Regions from separate parts of the Anaerosalibacter massiliensis genome, predicted to be linked through region 2. Evidence: riboswitches for the same ligand, from Rfam matches in the RefSeq annotation. Region 2 holds a riboswitch; each other region holds the start of a gene.

Region 1 (5,193 bases), on a different contig from region 2:
AATATCAACAAGTCCCCTTTTTTCATATTTTCTTTTAGTTTTTTTAAATCTAAAGAAAAATCTTCTAAATAGTTTATCTTTAAGATTTCCTTTCCAAAAACCTTAGCCCTACTCTCATATTCTGAGAAAGAAGGAATGAATACAATTACCCTTTTAAATAAATGAATTATATTATTTATTATTTCAACAGCTCCATTGCCCACAACTACATTTTTCTCATTGCATTTTAAATATTTAGATATACTTTTCTTTAGATACCTATATTGGATATCTGGATAACTTGCAAGAGTATTGAAAGAATCCATAAGTAATTCATTTAATCCCTTAGGAGGACCTAATGGATTTATATTGCTACTAAAATCTATAAGTTCTCCTTGATAATAATCAGCATAGCTAATTAAATCTCCACCATGTTCCATTTTTTTCCTCCTCCTTAAATTAAATTAATAATTGTATATATGACTAATAAAAGTAACTCTCCTCTGTACATTATTTCAACAGTATTTTTTATATCTTCTTTTTCTATAACTTTATTTTCATCTCCAATAGTTGGCTTTTCTATTAATTTCCCAAAATAATAATTGCTTCCGCCAAGCTGTATATTCAAAAGTCCTGCTACAGCCCCTTCTGGATAAGCACTATTAGGACTTTTATGATTTTTTCTATCTCTTATCATTATCTTAAATCCATTCTTTACATCATATCTAAATATAGAAGAAATACACATTAATACTCCTGATAGTCTTGCTGGAATATAATTAAATAAATCATCTATTTTAGCTGGAAAATATCCTAAATCTATATATTTTTCATTAGTATATCCTAACATAGAGTCCATAGTGTTTATCATTTTATACATTAGTCCTCCTGGAGCTCCTAAAATAAATATATAGAATAATGGTGCAATAACTCCATCAGAAGTATTTTCCGCTACAGTTTCTATATCTGCTTTTATAATTTCCTCTTCACTTAAATTCTTAGTATCTCTTCCTACAATATAAGAAATCTTTTTTCTAGCATCTTCTATACCATTATTAAAAGCATTGTATACCTTCATAGCTTCTTTATGTAAGCACCTAGCTGCAATACATGTATATATTAGATAGATGTTTATAATATGGTATAAAACACTGTATTTTTTTATTCCTTTTAACAACATGAAAGGAATAAAAAAAGCTATAAATATATTAAACAAAGCTATTAAAAAACCGCCAATTTTAATTTCATTTTTACTTTTAAATACTTTTCTTATAGTTTTGTCTTCAAATGAAATTATATTTCCCATTAGCTTAACTGGATGGGGAAAACTATATGGGTCCCCTATTAAAAAATCTAAAACAACTGCTACTATAATATCTAACATTTATTTCACCTACATTTTGTTCATCAATGAATAAATATAATCTATATCCATATTCTCTCTTACTACTTTAGCTATTTTTTTTATTTCCTTTTCCATTTCCCTTATATCTTGTTTTCCATTGTTACATTCCTTTTCATATTCTAAGAGACTATCTTCATCTTCTAGTTCTAAATGTACATAAGGTATTGTTCCAACTACAGGAATATTTAACAGCTCTTCTATCATATCAATCCCTGGTTCTAAAAGAGATTTGTCACCTCTAAACTTGTTAATAACTAATCCTTTAACCCTCTTTCTCTCTTCTTCTTCTAATAACATTACTGTCCCATATAGAGAAGCAAAAACTCCACCTCTATCTATATCTGCTACTAATAACACTGGTGCATCTGCCATTTCAGCCATCCCCATATTTACAATATCATTTTCTTTCAAATTTATTTCTGCAGGACTTCCTGCACCCTCTATAACCACTATATCATGTCTATTTTCAGCTTCATCAAATGTTTCTTTAATCATAGGTTTTAAACCATTTTTAAATTTGAAATACTCTACAGCCTCCATATTCTTATATAGTTTTCCTTTTATAAATACTTGACTTTTTCTATCACTTGTAGGTTTTAAAAGAATAGGATTCATATTTGGATTTGGTTCCAGTTGAGAAGCAAATGCCTGTAGAACTTGAGCTGTACTTATTTCAAGTCCATCTGAAGTTTTATAAGACTTAGATGACATATTTTGAGCTTTAAAGGGAAATACATTATAGCCATCTTCCTTAAATACTCTACATAGAGCAGTACATAAAATGCTCTTCCCAGCTGAAGAAGTTGTACCTTGAACCATAATACTTGTCATATTTTCACCTCCAAAAAAGTACAAGAGAACTTCTCTCGAAGTTCTCTTGTTTTATAGAAAGTTCAATATTTCCCCAGTTTATGAACTAAGTAAACAAGCACTTTCTTTCCCTCCGAAAGAATGCTTTAAGCTCAGGCAGGTTTCCTGACTTACGGTTCAACCTCCTTCCTCCTTCCCAGCATAATAGCTAGTGGACTCTGAAATTTGTCACCGTTTACAGTAGCGGGGGCTGTAGCAGATTTTCACCACTTTCCCTTTTAACCACAAAGGCACCTTAGCTTTTATTTTAAATTATCCATTATATAATATCATTTTTTATATTTTTGTGTCAAATGGAAATATTATATCAGTTTAATATTCATAGATTCTTTGACATATCTAAACTCATGTTCACTTTCAGTTTTTAGCTTTAAAAGTATTAACTTCTTTTAATATTTTTCTTTTCTAACTCATATAATTAATATTTTATATTACTATTAATTAAAAACTATTTTTAAAACTCTAAAAAATTATATCTGCTATATTTTTTATTATATCTTCTTTATTAAATGGAGAAAGAAAGTCCACTTTATTAACTATTTTGTAGAGAAAGTTTTCTCCTTCCGTCTTTTCCCTAGTTTTGTGATTTTCTTTAACTATATTTAAAAGTTCATCATAATCATATACCTTAAATTTTTCTATATCATATAAAATAGCCATCTCCTCCAGAAATCTTATAACTATTTCCTGATAGCTATTTTCCTTTTCCATACCTAAAACATTACTTAACTTTGGAATTATAAATTCAAATAATGCTCTTCTATAAGGGATATCTTTAATTCCAAATATTTCTCCTATTCTTAAAACTTTTTCTTCTTCTGTATTTAAAAACATATCCAAAAAATAGTCTTCATCTTTTTCAGACTCAATATAATATTTATATCCCTTTAAACCTTTTAATGCTTTTAGTCCATCATAATAACCTAGTTTCAAATTTTTTCTGGCTACTTCAGTGTCAAAATCCAATGTTCTTCCTAAGTCTTCATTAGGAGATATATAAATTATATTTAAATCATTAATATCTATTTTCTTTAATCTTCCTGATCCATGAGTTCTTATAGCTATTAAATCTTTATAGCCTTTACTAGATAGAAGCTCTATAGGAAGATTATTATATATTGCTCCATCTATATATTTTTTTCCATCAATTTTCTCCTTTTTAAATACAGGTAAATATGCACTAGCAAGCAAGTACTCGACTAATTTTCCCTCTGGAATATCTTCAATATATAGTTCCAAAGGTTTTAAATCTGTAAGAGAAACTGTGACTATTCCAAAATCTTTACCTGAATTTCTAACTTTTTCTTCATCTATTAATTCAGTTAAGAGTCTTTTTAAAGGTGTTATGTCTATTCCTTTTTCGTCTATTACGCCTTTTATTTTTTCTCCTAAAATTTTAAAATCTTCTATATCTAATTTACCTTTTTTAAATTTTTGTATTTCTTCATCATTTACATCTATTACTCTTGAGTAAGACATATTTTCCCATAATTCATAGGCTTTGTCAAATTCATCTTGAACTATTGCGGCTCCATTTAAAGCACCAACCGACGTACCAGCTACCCCTCCAATTTGTATATCCATTTCTCTTATCGCTTTATATGCACCTATATGATATGCACCTTTTGCTCCTCCACCTTCTAATACTAGACCATACATTTATTGTTCACCCCTTTATATGATATTTATTGTTCTCTAATAGCTTTCAAAGTTCTCTCATCTACTTTTGTCAGTCCTAATAAGCTCAATAGAGTTAAATTTTCTATAATATCTTCAACTTTTTCTGGAACAATTTCATTTTTTGTTCCTACTACTACCCCTTCCATAGAAAGATATGCTGATATAATGGCATTCTCAGTACTAGTCCTAACTTTCAAACTACAACCCTCTGTCACTTCATCACATACCATTCCTGTTACTCCTTCACACATATTTATAATTGCTCCCTCTATTTCTTCAACATTCCCACCTAGTATATAAGTAATACCTGCACTAGCACCTATAGCTGCCATTACTACTCCACATAGTGGTGACAATAGTCCTACCCATTGCCTTATATATATTGTAATAAGACAAGATATAGCTACTCCTCTTATTATTTTTTCATTTCCTACTTTTTTCTTTTCCCCAGTTATTACTACTGGAACTATGGCTTGAACTCCTTTATTTCCACTTCCCATTAGTGTCATTGCACTTTTTCCTAATCCAGTCATTCTAGCATCTGATGCAGCTGTTGTATATAGACAAACCTGATTAATCAAATCATTTTTTATTATACCTTTTTTAATAAGAGTATTGAAACCATAAGATACACCCATTCCTAATTTTCTATCTATTGCTTTTTTGGCTAGTGACATATTCATGTCTATACCTTTTTCAATAAATTTTATTTTTTCAATAGGTATTTCATCCATTGCCTCTATTATTTCACTAACAGTTACTTTGGTTATATCTATAATAGTCTCTTCCTTTTCTTCTTTTTTATCAAATATTACTTCCCCATTTTTCATAACTTTCACTACATTTGTATAATCATCAATTATCAAAACCTCTGTCCATTCATCTTTTCCATATACTTTTGCTTTTATATATAAATTATTGATATATTTTACATCTACATTTATTTTATCCTTAATTATTAAGTTTTCTGCCTTCTTTATTACATTTTTATCTATATCTTCAAATATGATCAATTCTTTTTCTGGATTTTTAAGTACTGCTCCTAAGCTAGCAGCTAGTTTGATTCCATATCTATTTGTATTTGGTATTACAACATTGTGAGCATTTTTAAATAAACCTATATTTAAAATTAAATCTACTTTTTCCACTTCTCCATCTATCATTTCACTGGCTCTTGCACAGGCAAGCCCAATACTAGCTGGCTCTGTACTTCCTAAACCTTCCCTTAGTTCCATATTCAATAACTCAACAAATTTGTT
Region 2 (5,193 bases):
GATATAGCTTGTCTAGTATTTCATCATTTAAAGATTCTATTTCTGCTTTTATTTTTTCAATTTCCCTCTTTTTATCATTTAACTCATCTAATAAATGAATATACTCATCTTTATTTGTAGCTTTTTCTAGTTTTTTAATTAGTTTAACTACTTCCACATAATGTTCTGTTGTTAATTTATCAGGTAAATTTTCAACTTTCTTAACATCTTCCTTAGTAAATAAAGCACTGGAAGAAAATTCTTCACTTTCATCAAATATAGGAGTTATGGTACCATTACCATTTTTATTTACTCCTATATTAGCAGCTATAGGCTCAGAAGTATTCTCTATACCAAGAGATTTCATAGTATCTGACAATTTATAATAATTATATACATAGGATCTTTCTGAAATAGGTATCTTCAAATACTCCGAAAAAACTTCTTTAACCTTTTCTACATCCCCTTCCGACAAATTGTCTATAGATTTTTTAACAGAATTAACCTGAGATTTTGTCTTTTCATCCATTTCATCACGAAAATCATAAAGACTTCTAAACCCATTATTATACCTACATAATGACGCAAAAGAATACAATACCTGTTCACTTGCCATAGAATTTGATTCATCTGGTTTAGATGAAGGGTTTTCTGAATCATAAGTTTTTGAATGTAAGAAACCTCCATCTTCCATCTTATATTTCATTATTCCATCTAATAAAGTATTTCCATTTTTAATAAACCTCTTATCATTAATAGGATCTACTCCAAGGGTAGAAAGAGTAACTAAAACTTGTGCTGTACTTTCAGAGTTTTCTGCACCCCAACTTTCAAAATCTCCATCATCTAGTTGAAATTTTGACAAAGTCTCCAAAGCCTCATCTACTACTTGACGAACAGTTTTACTTACCTTCTTTTTAGTTGCTTTTTGCGTATATGTGTAAACTTGTTCACTGTTATAATAAGGTGCTAAAGCTTGTATTGCCATAGCTGTTATATCTGTATCAGATTCACCACCCTCAAGAGAAAAACCTCCATCAGATAATTGTTTTTTTATGATCTCTTCAATGATTTCATCTCGAGTATAACTTGAATCTTCTGGAACAACATACCTCATACTATCAAGAGTAATAAGTCCCCAAATCCATCCATTGATACCCTGAACCCCTAAAGATTTAGTTTTCTTTCTATTATAAGTCCCATCTGCAATAAGATTTATAGGCTTCCCTTTTTTATCTTTCCCTATATTTGTAGGATCACCACCCATAGATAAAATAGCCAAAGAAATTCTATGAAGTTCAGTAGCCTTGGTATCACTTAATTTATCATCTTCAAAATATCTGTGACTAATTCTATCTAAAATCACAGCTAAATACGCATCATAATCATCTGGATAACCAATTCTTCCAATGCCAATAGGATACCAATCCCCCGCACTATCTCCAGCATTTTCTAAAAACTTATTATTTAATAAATATTCTTCTTTGTTCACACCTATATCCGACTTTTTCCAATTTATTATTCCCTCAATGACCTCTAAAAGCTCTTCTGTATTGTAATCTCTGGACCTTTCTTCTCCATAGGATACAGAAGTGAATACATTTATTAAAATTAGAACTGATAGTAATCCAGAAATAAATCTATATCTTATTTTAAATATATTATTTTTCATATTTAACTACCTCTCTATATTTCAATTACCATTCTTTATGCCAGTTTTGTCCTTGACCACCTAAACCACCAGCTCCTCCAATATCTCTTCCAAAAAATAAAGTGTACCTAATTCTTATTACATCTCCATCTATTAAATATTGATCCGCAAATCCATAGTTTGGATAATGTCCATTGACACTATACATCCAACCAGAGCCATTTGAAAAATCAAATTCTCCTAAACTATCAGTATTATAAATCTCAGGTCCAAAACGATCTGCTTCCTCTGCTACAAGTTCAGCTAAGTCCTCTGGTATAACAGGATTAGTCACTAACCCAGGCTTTATAAGATGAGCTAAATAGAAAGAATCACTAATCCTACCTTGATGCTCATAATTAAAGCCCCTTTCTTTTAAGAAATTATCTAATAAAACAGAAGCATCTTCTCCTTCCCGTATTTCAACTTTTGTAGGTGGTATAATATATCCTAACCCTATAGTTGTAGCTTCGATACTTATAGTTGCATGACCTGTTACCTCTCCTTTTTCCTTTACAATTCCTTTAATGCTCCTAAATGTTGATTTAGTTCTATTTCCCTCGGAATCACGTGCAATAATATCAACTCTATTAGCACCATTTCTTATTGGAAGATTATAACTGGTCTGACCTCCATCAGTCCAATTAATAGACACTGGTTTTCCATTGCAAGACACTATAATATTGCTTGCATCTATCCTGTTTCCCTTATAATCCTTAGCTATTACCCATATATTATATATTGATGATTTAATAGTGATTCCCTCTTTTAAATTAGTCTTTATAGTAGGATTAAAACGATCGTTGTCATCTTCATCTCCTTTACCTGGCAATACTCTATAATAAATTGTATATGTTTCTTGTTTTATATCCTCACCATGAATAGCTGTTAAATTAATGCGTTGTCTCCCTTCTTCAGTAAAAGTAAGTGAATAATTACCTTTATCATCTCCTTGTATATATTTGCCATGATGTTCAACTTCTAATTTTACTTTTTCATCATCTACTTTTGCTATAGCATTAAAAGAAAAATTTGGATCAGTAACCCACTGTTCATCTTTCAAATTGGTAATTATCTTAATCTTTGTATCTTTTTTTTCATAAGTAATCAAATAACTTTTTTCTTTAGTATTTCCTTCATCATCTGATGCAGATATTAAAAATTTATTTTCACCTTCAGTTAAATTAACATTGTAATTATTTTTAGTTTCTTCCTTTATTTTTTTACCATTTAAATGTACATCTACCGGAAGGTCTTTTCCTCCCTTTTTAGCAGATGCCGTGAAGGAAAGTTCTGCTTTTGTAACTTTTATTCCATCCTTTAAATTAGAATATATAACAATTTCATCAATATTTAGGTGAACAATATAAGTTTTGGATACTGAGAATATCTTCCCATCTTTATCTTCATATATTACTCTAACCTTGATAGAATTTATACCCTCATCTAATATAACCGTCCCTTTAAAATCTTTAACTAATCCATTGCTGACAAAAACTTCTGTTTTTCTAACTTTTAACCCATGATCTTTCTGTTTAATAACAAAAGAATACTCCTCATCTGTTACAATTTCATTATGTACAATACTAGTTGTAAAATATTCATTTATTTTTGATCTATCAGTATCTTTATTAGCATCTTCAGAATTTACAATTTCAATATTAGAAGACTCTGGATTAATTTCATCACTCTCAGCGCCTTCGTTTTTATTGTTTTTACTTTCATCTTTTTTATCTTCATTATTTTCTGTTCCTTTTGCATTATCTTTAAGCTTGTCATCTTCCTTTTTTTCTTCTAAATCTTCCTCAGTTAATTCCTCTATTTCTACTAAAGGATCATCATGACTTGCCAATGCTACTTGAGAACTATTTTCTGCAATTCCTTTAATAGGATTTTCAGGATTTAAAATAGATTGATTACCCAAAATATTTCCTATATAAGTTATGAAAAAAATCATCACAAATATTGCAGTAAAGTATCTGAAAAATTTTTGATTATTAGAAATCACTTTCTTAAACTTCCCAAAAAAATTTTTCATAAATCAAACTCCTATTCCTTTAATATAATTTATAATATATCCCAAAATAAAAAGAGCTTCTATCCTAGGGAGTTTTAACTCCAAAAACTAAGATAGAAGCTCTTTTTATGCTGTAGAACTTTACTTAAAACGAATCCCTTATGCGAGGCTCGTTTCCCATCATCAAAGAGCAGGTTCCCGACTAAAGCTAAACTTTTCACGGTAGCGCATCTGTTCAGGAATTTCACCTGATTCCCTAAGGATAATATACCTATCCTTCCCAATATATAAGCTATTGAGACTACTTTGATATAAAGTTAAATTGTAATCTAATAATATTATACGAACATTCTTATACTTAATTTAAGTATAGCATATTTAATTTTCAAAGGCAAACTGATTTTGTTTTTTCTAATATAGTTATAATCATGCTCATAGGAACATTTTTCTATAATTCTATAAATATTATTATACAAAGAAATAAGGATGAAAACTCATGAAAGTCTTCATCCTAATAATTAATTTTAGGCTTCTCTTTCCTTCTTCTTGCCTATCCATAGTTTTGTTCCAACTACTAATAAAATAACACCTAGAATGCTAATCCATAGCATAGAAGATTCTCCTGTCTTAGGAAGTGCTGTCTCTCTTGATTTGTCTTGTATATTAGGTTTAGTTGATTTATTATCTGGTTTATCTACCTTCCCCGGCTTAGTTGGTTTATTTGGTTTATTTGGTTTTTCTGGCTTAGTTGGTTTAGTTGGTTTTTCTAGTTCCTCTGGTTCTGGTTGAGGTTTAGAAGCTTCTTTATCCTTTAAACTTTCTATTGCTACTTCTATAGCTTTAACTACATTATCTACCTCTTCTTGAGTTACTTCCTCTTTATTAAGTATTTCCTTTCCCTTTGCTATTGCTTCATTTAATACTTTTATGCTGTTTTCTGTCTTGCCTTCTGTATTTATATTTTTAGCTTTGTTTATTATTTCTTCTAATTTTATCTTGTCCACTTCTGGCTTAGGTTCTGGTTTTGGTTCTGGATCTTTCTTATCCTCAAGATTTTTTATTGCTAATTCTATATCCTTAACTGCATTATCTATTTCTTTTTGAGTTACTTCTTCTTTGTTAAACATTTCTTTACCTTTTGCTATTGCTTCTCTTAATATTTTTATGCTTTCTTCTGTTTTACCTTCTAATTCTATATTTTCAGCTTTATTTATTATTTCTTCTAATTTTGTCTTATCTACTTCTGGTTTTGGTTCTGGTTTTTCTTCATCTTTAAGGTTTTCCATTGCTACTTCTATATTCTTAACTGCGTTGTCTAATTCTTCTTGAGTTACTTCTTCTTTGTTAAGTATTTCTTTACCTTTTGCTATTGCTTCATTTAATACTTTTATACTATCTTCTGTTTTGCCTCCTAATTCTATATTTTCAACCTTGTTTATTATTTCTTCTAATCTAGTTTTATCTACTTCTGGTTTAGGTTCTGGTTCTTCTTTATCTTCAAGATTTT
Region 3 (5,193 bases), on a different contig from region 2:
ACGATGTTATAAGTACTGGAGGTTCTATACAGGCTATGGAAAGACTTGTAGAATCGGCAGGAGGTATTGTTGAAGCTAAAGCAGCTATATTAGCAGAAGGAGAAGCGGCTAATAGGAAAGATATTATATTTTTAGAATACCTTCCAATCTTTGAGAAAAAATAAATTGTAGTAAACAGCTATAAAAATAAGAGGTCTTCTTAGTTAATTATTTAAGTTAATTACCTAGGGAGATTTTTGTTTATGGGTATAGATATAAATAGTTTTATTAATATAAAATTTATAATTCTAGGGGGAGTTTGATAATTTTGCTATTGTGGTATTATAATGTAATGTACCGAAAGCTGATATTAATAAAATCCATAAATATTGAGTATAAATAATATTTTAAAAAACATATATAAATGATAAGGAGAGACAGTATATGATAAAGAATTTAAAAAATAAAAAAGCCAAAATACATTCAGAATCATTTATTGCTGAAACAGCAAATATTGTAGGAGATGTAACCATAGGAGAAGGTAGTAGTTTTTGGTATGGTGCAGTAGCTCGAGGGGATATGAGTTATATTAATGTTGGGAAACACACTAATATTCAAGATAATGTTACTTTACACGTAGATACTAATCTTCCTTTAGAAATTGGTGACTATACTACTGTAGGACATAATGCAGTAGTCCATGGTTGTAAAGTAGGTAATAATTGTTTGATAGGTATGGGAGCAATAATTTTAAATAATGCTGTTATTGGAGATAATTGTATAATAGGAGCAGGAGCTCTAATTCCAGAAGGGGTTAATATACCAGAAAACTCTTTAGTCCTTGGTATTCCTGGGAAGATTATAAGAAAAGTAAGAGAAGAGGAAATAGAGAAAACAAGATATAATGCAATTAGATATGAAAAATTATGGAAAAATGAGCATATATGATATCTAAAGTAGGGACAGATTTAACTGTCCCTATAATATTCTGATCAATGGTATAATTAGTACTGAAGTTTTATTTATAAAAATTTAGAGTATAAAATAATTTACAATTTAAAAAGAAGGAATGAATTAAATGAAAAAAGATTTTACTGAAAGAATTACTGGTAGAACAAAACTAATGGCTTTATTAGGTTCACCTATTTCCCATAGTCTATCACCTAAAATGCATAATTTATCATTTGAAAAGCTAGGATTAGATTATATTTATTTAGCATTTGATGTAAATAGTGATGAACAATTAGCTGATGTAATCAAGGGATTTCGGGCCTTAAATATTCGTGGTGCAAATATTACAATGCCAAATAAAACATTAGTATGCAAGTATTTAGATAAATTGTCTCCAGCTGCTGAAATGACTGGTTCAGTAAATACAATAGTGAATGATGGTGGAGTACTAAAAGGTTATATGACAGATGGTGTAGGCTATATGCGATCATTAAAGGAGGAAGGCATTGATATCATTGGTAAAAAGATAGTAGTTGCTGGTGCTGGAGGGGCAGCAACAGCAATTTGCGTACAAGCAGCTTTAGATGGTGTAAAAGAAATATCTATATTTAATAGAAAAACTTCTTCATATACAAGGGCAGAAAAAGTGGCTCAAAAAATAAACAAGGAAACAAATTGTAAAGCTAAAGTATTTGATCTTTATAATATAAATATATTGAGAACAGAAATACAGGAAAGTTCAATTTTTATAGATGCAACATCTGTAGGAATGAAGCCACTGGAAGATAAATGTAATATTCCGGATCCATCTATATTATATCCTGATTTAGTTGTTTCAGATATAGTTTATGAACCTAGTAAGACAAAACTATTAAATATGGCTGAAAAACAAGGTTGCAAGGTAATTAATGGTTATGGAATGGTATTATGGCAAGGGGCAGAAGCTTTTAAATTATGGACAGGAAAGGAAATGCCAGTTGATTATGTGAAAGAATTATTGTTTAAAAAATAGAAGGTGAAGAAATGAGTGATGTAGTAACTGTAAGAAATATAAATATTGGCGAGGGAAATACAAAAATATTTGTACCTATTGTAGGTAAAACTCAAGATGAAATAATTAGTGAAACTGAAAGCATTAAAAAATTATTACCTGATGTAGTAGAGTGGCGTGTAGATTTTTATGAAGAAGTGGAAAGAATGGATAAAGTTTTAGAAACATTAATATATATAAGGAAAAATTTAAAAGATGTACCCATATTATTTACTTTTCGTAGTATCAGAGAAGGCGGAAATAAAAAGATAAGTGATGAATATTATATAAAGTTAAATTGTATGGCTATAGAATCAAAAATTATAGATTTAATAGACATTGAACTTTTTAATAAAGAAGAAAATATAAAGAAGATTTTAAATACAGCACATTCTAATAGTGTTTATGTAATAATGTCAAATCATGATTTTAAACAAACTCCTCCAAAAGACGAAATAATATCTAGGCTATTGAAGATGCAAAACCTAAGAGCTGATATATTAAAAGTAGCATTTATGCCAAATAGTGTTAGTGATGTTTTAGTCCTTTTAGAGGCTACAAATTATATGAAAGAGAATCATGCTAATAAGCCATTGATTACAATTTCTATGGGAAAAAAGGGAGTTATAAGTAGGATAGTAGGAAAAACATTTGGTTCTGCTGCTACTTTTGCGTCTGGAGAAAAAGTTTCAGCACCAGGGCAAATATTTGCTTTAGAACTTAGACAGATTCTTAGTGTATTAAATAAATAATAGTTTATTTATTTAATATAAACAAGAATACCTCAACTTCTAATCAAAACATAGAACGTACTTCTAGACTTGTAAAACAAGAGAGGTACAATAGGTATATGACTAATTCAACAATAATAAGGATTATCTAGCAAGGTTAAAACTTAATTACCAAATTTCTTGTGAATTTAGCTTAGTGGTTAGAATCTCTCATAGGGGTAAATAAGTGGGGGGAGTTCACTTGACATATAAATGAAATTAGAATAAAATGATATTATAATTAAATACGGTTGTTTATGGTATTTTTGATTATATCAAAAATTTAAAAGGGAAGATTGGTGAAATGCCAACACGGTCCCGCCACTGTAATGGAAATTTGAGTTCACTTATACCACTGTTCTTTCAATAAAAGAATGGGAAGGTGCGAATTTATTATAAACCTAAGTCAGGAGACCTGCCATAAATAAGACACTTATGATTGCTCACGAGGATGAGAAGGTGTAAAAGATATAGTATGGCTATGTCTATGCTTTCTTGTGCCTATAGAAAACAAACACTCTTCATCTCTGAGGGGTGTTTTTTATATTGTTTATTTTTATGAAAGATTAAGGAGGTATATTATGGAAAATAAGAAAAGAGAAATATTAAATGTACATAGGTACAGGGTTGCTTGTAAAGAGTTTGATTCTAATAAGAAGATACCAAAAGAGGATATTGATTTTTTACTTGAAGTTGGTAGACTTTCTCCTAGTTCTTTTGGATTTGAACCTTGGAAGTTTATTGTAATCCAAGATGATAAGTTAAAGGAAGACTTAATTTCTTTAACTTTAGATTGTGAAAAACAAATTTCAACATCAAGCCATTTGGTAATGATGCTTGCAAGAAAAGGTTCAGATATTATATATAGTTCTGACTATATAACTTATATAATGAAAGATGTAAAAAATATACCAGAAGATGAGATAAGTGAAAGACGTGAAGATTATAGAGTTTTTCAGAGGGAAAACTTTAAGCTTTTAAATGATAAAGAAGCTATGTTCCAATGGTCAATAAAACAGACTTACATTCCCTTAGGGAATATGATAACGGCTGCTGCAGAAATAGGTATAAGCTCTTGTCCTATAGAAAATTTTCACAGGGAGAAGTTAGAAAAATTATTAGAAGACAATGGAATATTAGATAGTTCAAAATTTGGAGTTTCTTGTCTAGTAACTTTTGGATACAAGAAAGATAAAGTCTATATAGAAAAAGCTAGAAGGCCAATTGGGGAAGTAGTAGAATGGATAAAGTAAATATTCTCTAATTTATATATAAAAAAGCTTAGAGCCATATATGGTTCTAAGCTTTTTCGTCTAATTTTACAAATTATTTTGTTCTTTAAACTTTTTTACTATTTTAACAATTTCTTTTTTATAATCATCTTCTCCAGGATATCCTTCTACTATATAGCCATGTTCTCTAACTTTTCCTAAAATCATTAAATTTCTATATAAATGATTATCTCCTGTTCCTTGCCATCTCATATCAGTTATTATTCCGATTATTAGCCTTGGTTTTTTAGTGACAATACTATATTCTTCTTCCATTTCCTTAATTAATCCAAAGCCCATTACTTCTCCAGCAACCCCATCGTCTATAGTAAGTCCATCTAAACAGGCAAATAATATATTGGCCTTTTTTAACTCAAGAGTATCAGCTTGAGCTATTTTTATATCAGTGATAATATTATCATTTTCTCTTTTATCATTGATTTCAGCATTTCTTTGTGGAACATACATAGCAATTCCCGTTTCATCTTCAATATAGCTAGCTACTTCTTCTGTCCATCTAAATACGGCATCATTAAAAAAATGTGAAGCAAAATATCCTTTCATTTTTAAACCTCCTAACTATTCTTACTTTAAATACCCTTATATATAATAATTAATCTTTACTATATTTGCAAAGCAATTAAAATTTGTTCTAATTGGGTATATAAATAAATAGATAAAATGGTAGGAGGGATAATATGAAAAATATAGATATAGAAAAAAGAAAAGAAGAGATATTGAATGCACATAAATTTAGATTTGCTTGTAAGGAATTTGATCCAGATAAGAAGATACCAGAAGATGATTTTAACTTTTTACTTGAAGTAGGAAGGTTATCTCCTAGTTCTTTTGGATTTGAGCCATGGAAGTTTGTTGTAGTTGAAAATGAAGAACTTAGAGAAAAATTATTGCCAGTAGTTTGGGGAGTTAAAAGACAGATGCCAACATTGAGTCATTTGGTAATAATATTGGCTAGAAAAAGCTCAGATGTTATATATAGCTCTGATTATATTACTCATATGATGAAAGATATACACAAAATGCCAGAAGATAAAGTAAAAGAAAGACGTGAAAAATATAGAAAATTTCAAAATGAAGATTTTAAAATCTTAAATAATGATAAGGATATGTTTGAATGGTCAGTGAGACAGACATATATTGCTCTTGGAAATATGCTAACTGCAGCAGCAGA
Region 4 (5,193 bases), on a different contig from region 2:
TCACTTTATCTTCACTGGTATGCCACAACATACCAAATAAACTTCATTAGAAATAGAAGCTATCCTTTGATTTACTCTTCCTTGAACATCTCTAAAAACTCTTCCTATATGACTTTCTGGTACTAATGAAGAACCTATCTCATTTGTAACTAGTACTAAATTATAATTTTCATCATTTATTTTATTTATAAGCTTATTTAATTCATTAACAACTGTATCTTCTACTTTTTTTTGAAGTTCTATTGATATTCTTTCTTCATCTTTGGTTAAATCATACATTATATTTGATGTAAGGACTGTTACACAGTCTAATAAATAATTTTCTTCTTTCCCTATTGCATTATCTAAATCATAATTTCCCTCAAAGGTTCTCCAATAGCTAGGCCTAGATTTTTTATGAAGAATAACCCTATCTTCCATTTCCTTGTCCATTACCTTAGATGTAGCTATATAGACTACATCTTTTTTATTTTCATATTGTTTTTCAGCAAAGGAGCTTTTTCCACTCCTTGCTCCACCTGTCACAAGTATAATCATATTATCACCTAATATCTATTAATACATCTTTATTAAGAGTTGATTGTTCAAAAGTAGCTAGATTATCCATTATATAAAGAGCCGAATCTATAATCTGAAATGCTAAAGGACAACCTGAACCTTCTCCAAGCCTCATTTCAAGGTTAAGCATTGGTTTAAGTCCTATTTCCTCCATCATATACATAGCTCCTGGCTCTTTTGAAAGATGAGATGGAAATAAATAATCCTTTACTATAGGGTTTAGCCTAACTGCACATAATGCTGCTGCCGATGAAATAAATCCATCTATAACTATCGGTTTTCTATTTTTTGCTGCTGAAAGAAAACAACCACATATCCCAGCTATGTCAAACCCTCCTACTTTTGAAATAACATCTAAAGGATCATTTTTGTCTGGCTTATTTATTTCTATAGCTTTTTTTACAGCATTTTTCTTTCCTTCATATTGGTCATCTGTTAGGCCTGAACCTTTTCCACAAGTAATATCTGGACTCAATCCTGAAAATACAGATAATACTGCTCCACTAGTAGTAGTGTTTCCTATACCCATTTCTCCTGTTCCTAGTATATCATATCCTTCACTATAAAGTTTATCCGATATTTCTATTCCTACCTCTATAGCCTTTATAGCTTCTTCACGAGTCATACTTGGTTCCTTTGTCATGTTTTTGGTTCCATATGCAATCTTTTTATTTATAACTTTAGGATTATCTATATCTGCATTTACACCTATATCTACAGTAGTTACATGGGAGTTTATAAGTTCAGAGAGGACAGTTACACCAGTATATCCTCTAGTAAGATTTTCAGTAAGTACTTTTGTAAACCATTGAGGGCAAGCACTAACACCTTCTTCTACTACTCCATTATCAGCACACATAACCACTATATTTCTTTTATCCATTTTGTTATGTACTTTTCCTGTTATTCCTGCCATTCTTATAGCTATATCTTCTAAAACTCCTAAACTACCTATAGGCTTGGTTAAGTTATCCATTCTTTCCTTAGCCTTCTTCTTTGCTTCTTCATCTACAGGCTTTATAGCTTCTAATGTTTCTTTTAATAGCTTCATGAAATCCCTTCCTTCTTTGAAAAAATATTTAGAAAATAAAAAAACTACCTCTGGAGGTAGAATAAATCTAAAACGCATAAAACTTCCCTCCGAAGTTTTAGCATATATTAATTAAGGTAATCTGGCTTACGATTCATTTAATCGTTTACAGTAGCGGGGGCTGCAGTGGATTCACACCACTTTCCCTTGTTTTTTATCTTACAAATTTTATTATATATCTTATTATTTTTTCAGTCAAATATTTGTTTCTAATTGAATCAGATTTTTTAGTATGATATATTATGACTGAAAGTAAACTTAAGGAGAATATTATGTTTGGTTATGTCATCCCCTATAAAATGGAACTGAAAATAAAAGATTATGAAAAGATCAAAGCTTATTATTGTGGACTTTGTAGAAATATAAAGTATAATTTTGGAAATGTTCCTAGAATTACATTAAATTATGATACAACTTTTCTAGCTATATTATTAGATTCTTTCAATGGCAATGAAGAAAAATATATAAAAAGAAATTGTATACTCCATCCAATTAAGAAAAGAATATTTTTAGTAGATAATGAGCCTTTAAGATATGCTTCTTATTTGAATATTATTTTAACTTATCATAAATTATTGGATGATGTTATAGATGACAAAACTATTAGAAGTAGAGTTTTTTCATCTATATTTAAAACTTATTTAAATAAAATACCCGAAAATTTTCAACAAATTGAGAATAATATAAAAGAAAATCTAAATAAACTTTATTATCTTGAAAAAAGTAAAAATATAGATAGCCTAGATGAATTAAGTCATCCTTTTGGTGAATTAACAGCCTATACTATACTATCTTATATAAATAATAAAGAATATGATGAATCATTATACCATTTAGGATATAATCTCGGAAAATGGATTTATATAATAGATGCTTATGATGATTTAGAAAAGGATATAAAAAATAATGAATTTAATGGAATAAATTTAATTTTAAATAAAAAAAATATACCTTATAAGGATTTTGTAAAAAGTACAAATAAAAGAATACATTTCATTTTAACTTCCTATGCTAGAGAATGTAGCAGAGCATTTGAAAAATTGCCTATAGAAAAAAATAGGGATATATTATTTAATGTTTTTAATTTTGGACTTCTAGCACAGATAGAAAAAGTGTTTGAAACTAAGGAGATGAAAACAAATGAAAGATCCTTACGAAATATTGGAAATAAATAAAAATGCAACAGAAAGTGAAATAAAACAGGCTTATAAAAAACTTGTAAAAAAATACCACCCAGATAAATTCATAGACAATCCTTTAAGAGAGTTAGCTGAGGAGAAATTAAAAGAAATAAATGATGCCTATAATTTTCTTATGAGCAATAGAAATAATAATTTTTCAGAGGAAGAATTATTATATAGTGCAAGAATTGATATTCAGAATGGAAACTTAGCTGAAGCTGAAAGAAAATTAAATATGGTAAATAAAAAAACAGGAGAATGGTATTTCTTAATGGGAATATTAAACCAGAATAGAGGATGGTATGATGCAGCCTATAGTAATTTAGAAACAGCTTGTTCTATGAATCCTGGAAATAGAGAATATAATAATGCTTTCAATTCCCTATTTAGAAGAAATGATAACTACAGAAAACCTTATAATAATAGAGATCATAATATATGTAATATTTGTGCAACCCTTTATTGTTTAGATTGTCTATGTGAGTGTATGGGGGGAGACTTTATATCATGTATTTAAATAATAAAAGTAAGGCTATAGCATATGGTGGCCTCCTTACAGCATTAAGTATCATTTTTATTTATTTAAGTACTATTTTACCCTATAATAAATTGTTAATGCTTTTTTTATCTGCCTTAATAATTCCTATTGGATTAATATTAACTGGTACCAAAAATAGTTTATACATATATATTGCTTCTTCTATTTTATCTACAGTGCTATTAGGAATGAGAGGAAATATACTATTTTATATATTATTTTTTGGTCCCTATGGAATAATAAAGAATCTTATAGAAAAAACTAATAATATTTTAATAGAGATTGTCTTAAAGTTAATATACTTTAATATTACATTCTTCTTGATTTATAAATTATATGAATTATTTATTGGCAATCCTATAAATACTAATATGTCTATGAAAAATTTAATAATATTTGTACAACCTATTTTTTTATTATTTGACTACTTTTTAACACTATATATAAATAAATTAAAAAAGTATAGGATTTAATCTAACCCTATACTTTTTTATGATTCTTATATTATTCCAATGCCAGCTAAAAATACTATTAGTATGAGAATGGGACAAATAAACTTTATAATAAAATAGTATACATCTATATAACTTGCTTTTATAATGCCATCATTCGTCAGTTGATTTTCTAAAGTCTTTTTGTTAAACTTCCAACCTACAAATATACAGCTAATAAGGGCTGCAATAGTTAAGAAATAATTTGCTGTTAAATAATCTAAAAAGTCAAATAAATTTCTGCCAAAAAATACTTCCCCAGATAAAGGACCATTAGAAAGTGACGCAAATACTCCTAATAAAGATATTAAAACAGTACTTAAGATAGAAGCCTTCTTCCTTTCCATATTAAAACACTCTATTACATAAGCAGTTACTACTTCCAATAAGGATATAGTACTTGTAAGAGCTGCTAAAGCTAACAATATGAAAAACATTGAAGAAAATATAGGACCTCCTGGCATCTTAGCAAATACATTTGGAAGTGTAATAAATACTAACCCTGGACCACTATTTGGAGCAATATCAAAAGCAAATACTGCTGGGAATATAGCTATTCCTACTAATAATGCTATTACAGTATCAGCTATAGCTACATTTAGAGATGTTTTACCTAATTTTTCACCTTTGCCTATATAAGAACCGTAAGTAATCATTATTCCCATTCCTAAACTCAATGAGAAAAACGAATGGCCTAATGCATCTAATATACTAGCTCCAGTAATCTTTGAAAAATCTGGCTTAAATAAAAACTCTAATCCTGCACTACCTCCTGGTAAGGTAATAGCCCTAATATCTAATATAATTATTATAACTAATAATAAGGGTATTAATATTTTTGAAATCTTTTCTATTCCCCCCTGAACACCTGCAGCTACTATAAATCCTGTTATAGCCATGAATATTAACTGACAAACTACAGGTTTTACTGGATGAGTTATAAAATCTACAAACATTGTTTCAATTTGTGTGACAGTCTTACCTGCAAACTGATTAGTAATAGATTTCCCTATATACTCTAAGGACCATCCTGCTATAACTCCATAAAAAGAAAGTATCATAAATGCTGCTAAAACTCCTAATATACCACTGATATACCATTTTCCATTGGGAGATAATTTTTTAAAAGAACCTATAGCATCTTTTTTACCCTCCCTGCCTACTACAAATTCGGACAACATCAATGGAATTCCTATTATTGCAACACAAATTAAATAAACTAAAATAAATGCTCCTCCACCATTCATCCCAGTAATATAAGGAAATCTCCATATATTACCTAGCCCTACTGCTGAACCTATAGCTGCTGCTAGTATACCAAAGCTTGTTGCAAAA

What was found. A riboswitch is a leader RNA that binds a small molecule or an ion and turns the genes downstream of it on or off. The one in region 2 is predicted to bind cobalamin.
Region 1: another riboswitch for cobalamin. It lies ahead of NSA23_RS06910 (cobyric acid synthase); the one in region 2 lies ahead of NSA23_RS07370 (DUF4430 domain-containing protein).
Region 3: another riboswitch for cobalamin. It lies ahead of NSA23_RS06735 (NAD(P)H-dependent oxidoreductase); the one in region 2 lies ahead of NSA23_RS07370 (DUF4430 domain-containing protein).
Region 4: another riboswitch for cobalamin. It lies ahead of cobT (nicotinate-nucleotide--dimethylbenzimidazole phosphoribosyltransferase); the one in region 2 lies ahead of NSA23_RS07370 (DUF4430 domain-containing protein).

The regions. Positions count from the first base shown of each region.
Region 1 is NZ_JANJZL010000003.1:315,640-320,832, reverse strand. It holds gene NSA23_RS06920 (pyridoxal phosphate-dependent aminotransferase) at 1-419, opposite strand, end outside; gene cbiB (adenosylcobinamide-phosphate synthase CbiB) at 434-1,363, opposite strand; gene NSA23_RS06910 (cobyric acid synthase) at 1,373-2,215, opposite strand; cobalamin riboswitch at 2,333-2,507, opposite strand; gene NSA23_RS06905 (patatin-like phospholipase family protein) at 2,717-3,913, opposite strand; gene NSA23_RS06900 (L-cysteine desulfidase family protein) at 3,940-5,193, opposite strand, start outside.
Region 2 is NZ_JANJZL010000004.1:45,843-51,035, reverse strand. It holds gene NSA23_RS07375 (prenyltransferase/squalene oxidase repeat-containing protein) at 1-1,651, opposite strand, end outside; gene NSA23_RS07370 (DUF4430 domain-containing protein) at 1,677-3,707, opposite strand; cobalamin riboswitch at 3,859-4,008, opposite strand; gene NSA23_RS07365 (leucine-rich repeat protein) at 4,211-5,193, opposite strand, start outside.
Region 3 is NZ_JANJZL010000003.1:285,025-290,217, forward strand. It holds gene NSA23_RS06715 (phosphoribosyltransferase family protein) at 1-164, shown strand, start outside; gene NSA23_RS06720 (gamma carbonic anhydrase family protein) at 424-927, shown strand; gene NSA23_RS06725 (shikimate dehydrogenase) at 1,058-1,942, shown strand; gene aroD (type I 3-dehydroquinate dehydratase) at 1,954-2,712, shown strand; cobalamin riboswitch at 2,972-3,167, shown strand; gene NSA23_RS06735 (NAD(P)H-dependent oxidoreductase) at 3,312-3,983, shown strand; gene NSA23_RS06740 (nucleoside 2-deoxyribosyltransferase) at 4,050-4,565, opposite strand; gene NSA23_RS06745 (NAD(P)H-dependent oxidoreductase) at 4,700-5,193, shown strand, end outside.
Region 4 is NZ_JANJZL010000005.1:142,660-147,852, forward strand. It holds gene cobS (adenosylcobinamide-GDP ribazoletransferase) at 1-31, opposite strand, end outside; gene cobU (bifunctional adenosylcobinamide kinase/adenosylcobinamide-phosphate guanylyltransferase) at 1-537, opposite strand; gene cobT (nicotinate-nucleotide--dimethylbenzimidazole phosphoribosyltransferase) at 542-1,687, opposite strand; cobalamin riboswitch at 1,704-1,834, opposite strand; gene NSA23_RS09460 (DUF5685 family protein) at 1,921-2,823, shown strand; gene NSA23_RS16515 (J domain-containing protein) at 2,789-3,346, shown strand; gene NSA23_RS09470 (hypothetical protein) at 3,337-3,840, shown strand; gene NSA23_RS09475 (sodium-dependent transporter) at 3,867-5,193, opposite strand, start outside.